Regions from separate parts of the Ralstonia sp. 110700041-2 genome, predicted to be linked through region 2. Evidence: predicted binding sites of a transcription regulator. Region 2 holds the regulator's gene; each other region holds the start of a gene.
What was found. Region 2 encodes FNR, which switches genes on or off when oxygen is low (the NO sensors DNR and NnrR bind a similar motif). Its sites were predicted from a motif close to TTGATNNNNATCAA; they were not measured.
Positions count from the first base shown of each region.

Region 1: the regulator FNR is predicted to act here: its motif matches at 1,527-1,540, upstream of ACUXH0_RS23120 (universal stress protein).
Region 3: the regulator FNR is predicted to act here: its motif matches at 1,406-1,419, upstream of ACUXH0_RS24545 (PHA/PHB synthase family protein).

Region 1 covers NZ_JBSFAI010000018.1:73,771-77,044, reverse strand. Annotated here, with positions in the region: gene ACUXH0_RS23130 (BON domain-containing protein) at 1-33, opposite strand, end outside; gene ACUXH0_RS23125 (universal stress protein) at 67-906, opposite strand; gene ACUXH0_RS23120 (universal stress protein) at 947-1,447, opposite strand; gene ACUXH0_RS23115 (CBS domain-containing protein) at 1,734-2,201, shown strand; gene ACUXH0_RS23110 (YgaP family membrane protein) at 2,120-2,416, shown strand; partial or broken gene ACUXH0_RS23105 (MgtC/SapB family protein) at 2,516-3,274, opposite strand, start outside.
Region 2 covers NZ_JBSFAI010000021.1:103,928-107,201, forward strand. Annotated here, with positions in the region: gene ccoG (cytochrome c oxidase accessory protein CcoG) at 1-510, shown strand, start outside; gene ACUXH0_RS25195 (FixH family protein) at 537-764, shown strand; gene ACUXH0_RS25200 (hypothetical protein) at 761-1,015, shown strand; gene fnr (fumarate/nitrate reduction transcriptional regulator Fnr) at 1,037-1,765, opposite strand; gene ACUXH0_RS25210 (sulfite exporter TauE/SafE family protein) at 1,942-2,685, shown strand; gene scpB (SMC-Scp complex subunit ScpB) at 3,173-3,274, shown strand, end outside.
Region 3 covers NZ_JBSFAI010000020.1:76,197-79,470, forward strand. Annotated here, with positions in the region: gene dbpA (ATP-dependent RNA helicase DbpA) at 1-686, opposite strand, end outside; gene ACUXH0_RS24540 (hypothetical protein) at 701-886, opposite strand; gene ACUXH0_RS24545 (PHA/PHB synthase family protein) at 1,484-3,232, shown strand.

The sequences.
Region 1 (3,274 bases), on a different contig from region 2:
GACATCGTGCTTGAGCTGGATATCGTTCTTCATCGTGATCTCCTCAGGTTCAATTGAGGTCGAGGCTCAGTGCGACATCAGCACCGGCACGGTCATCGTGTTCAGCAGGGTGCGCGTCACCCCGCCCAGTACGAGTTCGCGCAGGCGGCTGTGCCCGTAGGCCCCCATCACGATCAGATCGGCATTGAAGTCGGCCGCTCGCGAGAGCAGCAACTCACCCACGGCGGCATCGGAATCTGCGCAATCGGTCTCTTCCACCGTTGTATGAATACCGCGCGCATTCAGCGCACGCGCCACCTGACCCACCGTGGTTTCCTCGGCCCAGTGCTTTGGCTGCGTGCTTGTGATCTGCAGCACGTGCACATTGGTGCCCGTCATCATCGGCATGGCATCGTGCAGCGCACGGGCCGATTCGCGTCCGCCGCTCCAGGCCACCAGCACGCGCTGCGGCAATGCAGTGAAGTTGCCCGCATACGGCACAACCAGCACGGGGCGGCCCGACTCCAGGATCAGGGTCTCCACAAAGTCGCCGGCAATGAATTCATCCGGTTCATCGTGGTTCCGTTGCCCGACGACGAGAAGATCGGTCTCACGCGCTTCACGAAGTACGAGAGCCACGGGGTCGCCTTCCACTGCTCGCCACTCCGTTTCCACCGCAAGCTTCTCCGTCGCCAGGCGAAAGCGCGCGTGCACCGCATCCCGGATGCTGTCGCGCCGGATGCGGTCTTCCTCCAGATAGTGCGCAGCGTTCTCCATCATGTAGAACCAGCTGAGGCTTGGCGCAAAGCTCGCATAGATGCCGACGAGTTTGGCGCCGTGCGCCTGGGCATACTGGGCCGCAAGGTCAAGGCGGTGCATGGCGCGTTCGCTGCGGTCCAGATGCACCATCACACTGGCGTAGCTCATGGTCAGATCCCGAAGTCGTGTCAGAAGATGCGCTACCGGACTAGGCAATGACGGCGTTGCTTAGCGGTTCGGTAGGCGCGTGCGACGTTTCCGTCGGCTCCGCGCGGACGAGCAGCACCGGCAGTGTGCTCCGGCGCACAACGCTCTCGGCGACGCTGCCGAGGAACAACCGTTGGAAGCCGCGACGCCCGTGCGTGCCCAGCACCAGGGCTTGGGCGCCGACGTTGTGTGCCGCCTGTTCAATGGCAGTGCCGATATCGAAAGTGCCGATCGGGTCGTCAACCACGACGCTATGGACGTGCACACCTGCCTTTTCGGCCTTGGCACGCGCGTCGGCAACAATTTGATTGCCTTGTTTGACCAAGGCCTCGGTAAAGGCGCCGACATCGATATAGCCAACGTCGTACATCAGGTACGAGTTATCGATCACGTGGGCGATGACCAACTCCGAGCCGAGCTTTTGTGCAAGCTGGATTGCCTCGTCCAGCGCCCGGTCTGCCGTCGGACTGCCATCCACCGCTACCAGAATCCTGTCGTACATGATGTGCCTCCATCGAATCCGTCGTCGGCCCCAATCGGGGCTGCTGAATTCCATGTTGGACCACCAAGCGGATCACCCCTTGATTTACATCAGCGTTTGGCTCGCTGCAGCCTCACGCAATGCCAATTGATCTGCCTCAAGAGCCAGCGCGCAACGCTCGATAGACTCGTCCGCTATCCGCTGCCCCCGGGGTGCAGTCATGGAAAGCGCATGGCACCTTGTGCGAGATCAAACTTTGACACCGGCCCGTTCTTATAGTGAAAACGTACGCGCATCGGAGTTCAGCATGAGGGTCGATGAAATTTGTTCCCACCGCATCGTTCACGTCCAGGCGACGGCGACGCTGCAGCAAGCCGCCCGGCTGATGCGGGACGAAAGCGCCCGGGCGCTGCTTGTCACGGAACACGCCGCTGGGGGTTCTCGGGTGGTGGGCATCGTGACAGACCGGGACATGGTGGTGCACGGCCTTGCCAGCCGCAGCGACTGCAGCCAGACCGCCGTATCGGAAGTCATGACGCACGGCCTTCTGACCATCCACGATGACGCCGTGATCAGCGAAGCCTTGCGCTCGATGCTGAGCCACGGCCTGCACCGTCTGGCGGTGGTCGATCGTCAGCAACGGCTGGTGGGCATGCTCAGCCTGGACGACACCATCCGCGCAATGGGTGGCGAATGGACCTTGCTGGCCGGCATTCTCGGTCGCGACAACGCTGGCCAGTCCCGCCAGCACGCGCCGTCCGATTTGATTCTCTAAGTGTTCACCCACCGTTCTTCAGGAGCGCTGTCATGTTTACCAATGTTGGAACCGCGGACCGCGCCGTCCGCATCCTGATCGGCATCGCCATGATCCTGCTGGCATTTTTTGGCAAGGTGCCAGCATGGGTTGGCTGGCTGGGGCTGATCCCTCTGGTGACCGGCCTGATCCGCATGTGCCCGCTCTATTGGGTGCTGGGCATTGGGCGGCATTGACCAGGCGACAAGCCAGAACACCGCCCAGCTGGACAGAAGCATGGTCAGCAGACCAGCGGTGACCTTACCGGCAAAAGCGCGGCCTCCGCTGATGGCCACGACAATCTTCGAGAACGTGTTGGCTGTCAGCGCAAGCATCACCAGCGCGCCTGCCGTCGGCGTCTGCAACGTGTGGCTGGCAACCTGCGTTGCGATCGAAGCGGTCGCGGCATGGACATCGGCAAACGCCCCAAACACGGTGACAGCCACCACCGCCGCTGTCCCGAACCATGTGCGCGCGGCAGCTGCGGCAAGCAGCAAGGCAGCCGTCCACAGCGCAAAGCCGATTGCGACGCGCCAGTTGATGGATGACACCGAACTCTCCGGCGCCTCCTGGAGCGGCTCGTTGGCGCGCCATATCCAGAGCGCCGACCATGCCACGGTCGCCATCATGCCCACCGCCAGCGGAGCCGCCAGCACGCGCAACAAGTCGATGTTGATGGCAGCGATCAGCAGCAGCATCTGCACCAGCGTGGCGACATTGGACAGCAGCGCCGCGGCAACCGCACCATCAACGGGGCGATGGTCCCGCCGCACGCGTGCTGCCACGGCCGTGATCGTGGCCACGCTCGATGCAAACCCGCTGAACAAGCCGGCCAGCGGCAAGCCGATCCGCTCTCCAAACCATCGCGCAGCAAAATGGCCCGTGTTGCCTGTCAGCATGACAAGCAGCACAACCAGCCACAACGTGTGCGGGTTCCAGGCGTTCAGCGGCCCCAAGTTCCGGTCTGGAACCGCGGGCCAGATCAGCAATGCCGCCACGGCAAGGATCAGCAGATCGGCGAGTTCACGCTGGGTAATGACCGTGCGGGCAAACCG
Region 2 (3,274 bases):
TACCCGCGCGGTCTGATCCGCTATACGTCCGAACGCGCAATGCGCGATCGGCTCAGCCCGAAGGACGCCCGGCGACATCTGCTGCGTCCGCGCGTGCTGATCTATACCGGGATCATGCTTGTGCTCATCACCGGCTTCATCGTGGCATTGGCCATGCGTCAGCCGCTCAAGGTTGACGTGATTCGTGATCGTGGTGCACTGGCGCGTGAAGTGGACGGGGGCAAGATCGAGAACGTTTACCGCCTGCAGTTGATGAACGCGTCCGAGCTCCCCATGCGCGTGACCATCACAGCAGAGGGCATGCCGGAACTGGATGTGCAGGGCGGTCGTGGCGAGTCGACCACACTGGAGCTGCCACCGGCGGCCAACCGACTGCTGCCAGTGCGCGTACGCCGGCCGGCCGATGATGCCGCCCCCGGCTCGCACAAAATCCGTTTCGTCATCCACGCAGACAGCGGTAGCGCCAGCCTCGTACTGCGCGAACCGTCGAGCTTCATCGTGCCGCGCTGATGCGGCATCCCCAACAGGAGGCAACGATGCACGCAACGCAATCTTCCGCGCAGGCCCGTCCCTGGTGGCGCGAGCCCTGGCCGTGGCTCCTGATGGCTGGGCCGTTTGTCGCCATGATCGGCTGCGGCGTCACCATCTGGCTGGCGATGTCGCATCCCGACGCCGTTATTCACGACAACGTCGTGCGCCACGGTTTGGTCGTTGAAAAGACGACCGTCGCGCCGGCACATGGTATTCACGCGGAGGCCCGATGAAGCGTCGACTGCTGATGTGGATTCTGTGGCCGGCATTTCTGTCGGCCGCGTTGGCTGAACTGGTGGTCTTTGCAGTGGTGGACCCCGCCGACCTGCGTTTCTTCGGCGAACAGATCACCGTGTCGGCCCAGGCGGTCTACACGGTATCGTTCTTTGTGTTCTGGTTGCTGTGCGGATTGTCGAGCGCGCTGACGCTCTACGTGTCCCCGGGCATCGGCAAACTGGAAGCGCATGAACACCCGCTCGTGTGAGCGGGCGCCATGGAAGGAGCCTCAAGCGGCTTGACCGCTCATGACCTGGCGCAGGCCGGCCAGGTCGATCAGTTTGACGTGGCGTTGGCGGATCTGGATGAGACCCGCTTCGGCAAAGCGCGAGAACAGGCGGCTGACGGTTTCGAGCTTGAGGCCCAGATAGCTGCCCAGCTCTTCGCGGCTCATGCGCAGCACAAATTCGGTTGACGAATAACCCCGCTGGGCTGAACGCTTCGAGAGGTTGAGCAGGAACGCTGCCAGACGCTCCTCCGCACGCATGGAACCGAGCGTGAGCAGCATCAGATGATCCTGCGAGATCTCCTTGCTCATGATGCGCAGGAACTGATGCTGCAGCGAAGGCAGCCGACGCGAAAGGTGTTGCAACTCGTCGTAGCGCACCACGCAGACTTCGGTATCTTCGAGCGCGGTGGCATCCGACACATGGCGCATATCGCCAATGCCATCGAGCCCGACGATTTCGCCTGGCAGGTGAAACCCCGTGATCTGGTGCCGGCCGTCTTCGAGCGTCAGATGGGTTTTGAGCGTACCGAAACGAATGCCGTAAACCGCTTCCAGCGGCTCCCCCAGCGAATAGAGCGATTGCCCCTTCTTAATGCGGATGCGCTCGCCGACCAAATCGTCCATCTTGCGCACGTCGTCCGAGTTCATTCCCACCGGCAGGCAGATTTGCCCGAGTACACAGGTGGAGCAACGCGAGGCTTGGTCGGTAAGTGCGATTCGAGTGAGCACGGGCGGGGGCGAGTTTCGGGAGAGTGAAATGAGTAATTCTTGTGATGCAGCTCAGCTTATTATAACGGCGACCTTCTTGTCCTCGGACATTTCCGATGCGGCAAAACGCGTCAATTACGCTTAGTTCGCAACAGTAAAACAAAAACCTTGGTCCATATCAAAAGAGCGTCAGAAAGATGAGTGCTGCAGCGCTTCTGAGCGTTTTCCTCATCGCATTGCTCGGCGGTGTGCATTGTCTGGCGATGTGCAGCGGGATCGCACTTGCAGCCGAACGTGGAACTGTGGCGGTACGGGTCGTGTCGCGTCGCCGACTATGGTTCGAGCAGGTCGTCATGCATGCCGGCCGGCTGACCACCTACGCGCTGCTTGGCGCAATCATGGGTGCGATGGGCGCGACCTTCTGGCGCCAGCAATGGCTGCCGGTTCAACGCGGCTTGTTTGCCTTCGCCAGTGTATTGCTACTCACCTATGGGATTTTGCTGCTCGTGCGCTCCGCCGGAGATGCGTGGCGCAGTGTGTGGCTTGAGCGCTTGCTCGGCCGCGTCGCTGGCCGCCTGTCTCGGGGGGCTGCGACACTGGGCGGCACGCTGCAACGTCAGCCGCCGTTGCTACGCCGCTATATCACGGGTATGGCCTGGGGACTGGTGCCGTGCGGCATGGTCTACGGCGCATTGGCTGTGGCGTTGCTGGCAGGCAACGCTGCCTCCGGGGCTGTGGTCATGCTCGCCTTTGGTGCAGGTACACTGCCCAACCTGTTGATGATGTCTGGCTTCGCTGGGTGGCTGCGCGGCTTGTCGCGCCGCCGGTGGGTGCGTGGCGCGGCCGGCATCGCCATTGCGGGGTTCGGGATATGGGGGCTGGTGCACACGATCTGGCTGCCAGAGATGCTCAACGCACACGGATTCTGTCTGGTGCTGTAGTCGTTTAAAGCACGCGTAAATCGCCATCCGGCCTTGGATGGGAGGCTAGATCATCTTCCCGGTTGCGGCGCCGCTGGAAATTGCCCTACAATCGACAGCAATTCGATTCGCCACCCGCGTAAATCAACAATCCCAAGCGCGGCGCCAAGCGATGCCTTCCAGCGGTAGTGTCACCCTGGACAGTCGATTCGGGCGGACTGCCGTTCTTCTTGGTAGTCGTCCGGTGCAGTATCCGTCCACATGGCGGCGGAAGAAATTGCCCTTGTGGTGCCTGACCGGCACCGGATCAACTTGCTCCTCCGGCCCTTACTTTGCGGGCATAGCCACTGCGTTTCGGTGCAGGGCCCAATTGAATCAATTGGCCTTCGCGCGCCGGGCCCGGGCGGGCAATAGCAATCAGAAATGCCGCGAGCGTCGCGGCGGGACGACAAACCTCAAGCGTGACGGCGACTGGCCGCGCGCGAGCAATGACGAGCCGCTCAACCCGATGAATACCCAAGAGGCGAAGATCGTCCTCGAAACCGCGCTGATCTGCGCGCAGGACCCGTTGCGAGTCAATGACTTGCGCAAGCTGTTCGACGAAGATGTT
Region 3 (3,274 bases), on a different contig from region 2:
GTCACCTCGTAGAAGCGCTGGCGGATCTTGCTGTCGTCGTGGCGCTCTTCGAGCTTCACTTCCTTCGGGTTGCGCAGAATCCGCTGGCTCAGCTTTGCAATACCTTCCGGGTACGTCGCCGAGAACAGCAGCGTCTGCCGATCGGCTGGACACTGGCGCACGACTGTTGCGATGTCGTCGAAGAAGCCCATGTCGAGCATGCGGTCGGCTTCGTCCAGCACCAGCGTCTTCAGTGCACCGAGCGCGAGATTGCCGCGCTCCAGATGGTCCATGATGCGGCCCGGCGTGCCGACGATGACGTGGGCGCCGTGCTCCAGGCTTGCGGCCTGCGGGCGCATCGGTGTGCCGCCGCACAGCGTCAGCACCTTCACGTTTTCTTCGGCACGGGCCAGGCGGCGGATCTCCTGCGCCACCTGATCGGCAAGTTCGCGCGTAGGGCACAGCACCATCGCCTGCACGTCGAAGCTGCGCGCGTCGAGCCGTGCGAGCAGGGCCAGCGCAAACGCAGCGGTTTTGCCGCTGCCCGTTTTTGCCTGCGCGATCAGATCGTGGCCGGCAAGGGCGATCGGCAGGCTTGCGGCCTGGATCGGCGTCATGTCGGTATAGCCGAGCTGCGCAAGGTTCGCGAGCACAGCCGGGGCGAGCGCTAGGGTGCTGAAGGGCGTGGCGGTCGGTTCGATGGTCATGTTGTTGCGCTGGGTCACTTGTACGGCTTGCCTTCGAGTTGTTCGTAGACGACGGTGCCGTCGGCAGCTTCGAAGCGTTCGACATAGTTGCGTGCGCCGCACAGCGCACAGCGGAACAGCGGCCCTTGGCCCTCGTCTTTGATCACGACGTCGGAAAGCTGCCACTGCGTGCCGCAGCTCTGGTTGATGCAAATGAACACGGTTTTCTCTAAATGGATGTTGTGTTGCGCCTCGATGACGAGGTGGTAGTCAGGGGCTGCGAGTGCACCGATATGAATCCAGATGGGTACCTCAACCACAAATGGCTTTGCCGCGCCATTTGCAGGAGTTTGCACTGCCCTGGGCCTATTTTGGCCCGAGCAGTGGAGATTGCATCTCGTCTGATGGAGTCGGCGCGTTGCGCTCAATGCATCCTGTGGTTGCGACAGATTCGCGGGCACAACCTGGAGCGCGATGGAAATCTGGGCCCGATGTTGCAGACCGCCGCGTTTTCCCCGCCGGACTCTAACACACCCATTTAGGCCGGTGGCCCGTTGACCGGGCCTCTTGGAATCCGCGGTTCCAGCCGGACCCGAGCGGCATCGGCGCGATATGAAAGCAGCGCGCTCATGTCCACTCCCAACCGCGGAACTCCGTCGCCACCGCCACTGCGACGACTGGCAGGCAACCGCAGATGTCGTTTCTGTGAAACCACCTAGAGTCGGCCCTCTTGTCCCAGTTTGAGGTGCATCAAGTCCGGGCCGTAGCCCCTGGCATCTAATGGATTGCATATTTCGCAATCGTTTGACGCCCCGACCATGCGCACCGCCCCCGTGCCGTCTTCGCCGACTGCAGAGCAGATCGACCTACCATTTCACGCGGCGCTTGCCCGCGCGTCCAATTCGCTTTCGATTGCATCAATGCAACTGGCCCTGTTCGATTGGGCGCTGCATCTGGCCGGCTCACCGGGCAAGCGGCTGGATCTATGGCGATTGGCGCTAACGCAGGCCCAACAACTCGAGGGTTACATCCGGAACTGCATGGCGTCCGGCCCTCAGAACGCGTGTCTTTGCGTCCAGCCGCCGGCCCGCGACCGTCGTTTCGCGGCCGACGAGTGGCGCCTGTGGCCGTTCAACGTGCTGCACCAGTCCTTCCTATTGACAGAACAATGGTGGGAGGCCGCCACGCGCGGCGTGTGGGGTGTCGCGAAGCACCATGAGGACGTGGTCGCCTTTGCTGCGCGTCAATGGCTCGACATGATGTCGCCGGGCAACCAATTGGCAACCAACCCCATTGTCCTGCGCCGGACCTTTGAGCAGCACGGCACCAACCTTGTGCGCGGCGCGCTCAATGCGCTTGACGATCTGGAGCGCTCCATGAGCGGCGCGCCGGCTGCCGGTACCGAACGCTTTATGGTGGGCCGCGATGTGGCCATCACGCCCGGCAAGGTGGTCTTGCGCAACCGCCTGATCGAGTTGATCCAGTACGCACCGGCTACGGGCAAGGTCCAGGCCGAGCCCATCCTGATCGTGCCGGCCTGGATCATGAAGTACTACATCCTGGATCTGTCGCCGCAGAACTCGCTGATCCGCTATCTGGTCGAGCAGGGCCATACCGTGTTCTGCATCTCCTGGAAGAACCCCGACGAGGCGGATCGCGCCCTCGACATGGATGACTACCTCAAGCTCGGCGTCTTTGCCGCGCTCGATGCCGTCAATGCCATCGTGCCGGGCCAGCGCGTCCACGCCGCCGGCTACTGCCTGGGGGGCACGTTATTGGCCATCGCTGCGGCTGCCATGGCACGCGATGGCGATGCACGGCTGGCGTCCATGACGCTCTTTGCCGCGCAGACTGACTTTTGCGAGCCGGGCGAACTGGGCCTGTTCATCGACGAGGCACAGGTCAGCCTGCTTGAAGCGCAGATGGAGCAGACCGGCTATCTGCGCGCCAGCCAGATGGCCGGGGCTTTCCAGATGCTGCGCTCATACGACTTGCTGTGGTCGCGCCTGGTGGGCGAATACTTGCTGGGCGACCGCGCACCCATGAACGATCTGATGGCCTGGAACGCCGACGCCACGCGCATGCCCGCGCGCATGCACAGCCAGTACCTGCGGCATCTTTTCCTGAACGACGACCTGAGCGAGGGCCACTATCCCGTCAACGGCAAGCCGGTGGCACTCAACGAGATCGATTTGCCCATCTTCGTGGTGGGCACGCTGACCGACCACGTGGCGCCCTGGCGCTCCGTCTACAAGCTGCATCACCTGACCGAGGCGGAGCTGACGTTCGTGTTGACCAGCGGCGGTCATAACGCCGGCATCGTCAGCCCGCCCACCAACTCGCATCGAAGGTTCCAGATGCAGACACGCCACACAGGCGAGACATCGGCGGGGCCGGATGACTGGCTGGCATCGGCGCCCGCCACCGACGGTTCGTGGTGGCCGGCGTGGCACGCATGGCTCGTTGCACATGCATCGGGCTCCGCGCTGGTCAAACCGCCGAAGATGGGCGTTCCAGGATTGCCGCCACTGGCCGACGCGCCCGGCACCTACGTGCTGGAGAAATAGATGCGTGTGGAGAAACAACGCGGGGATCTGGTCCAAGGTCTG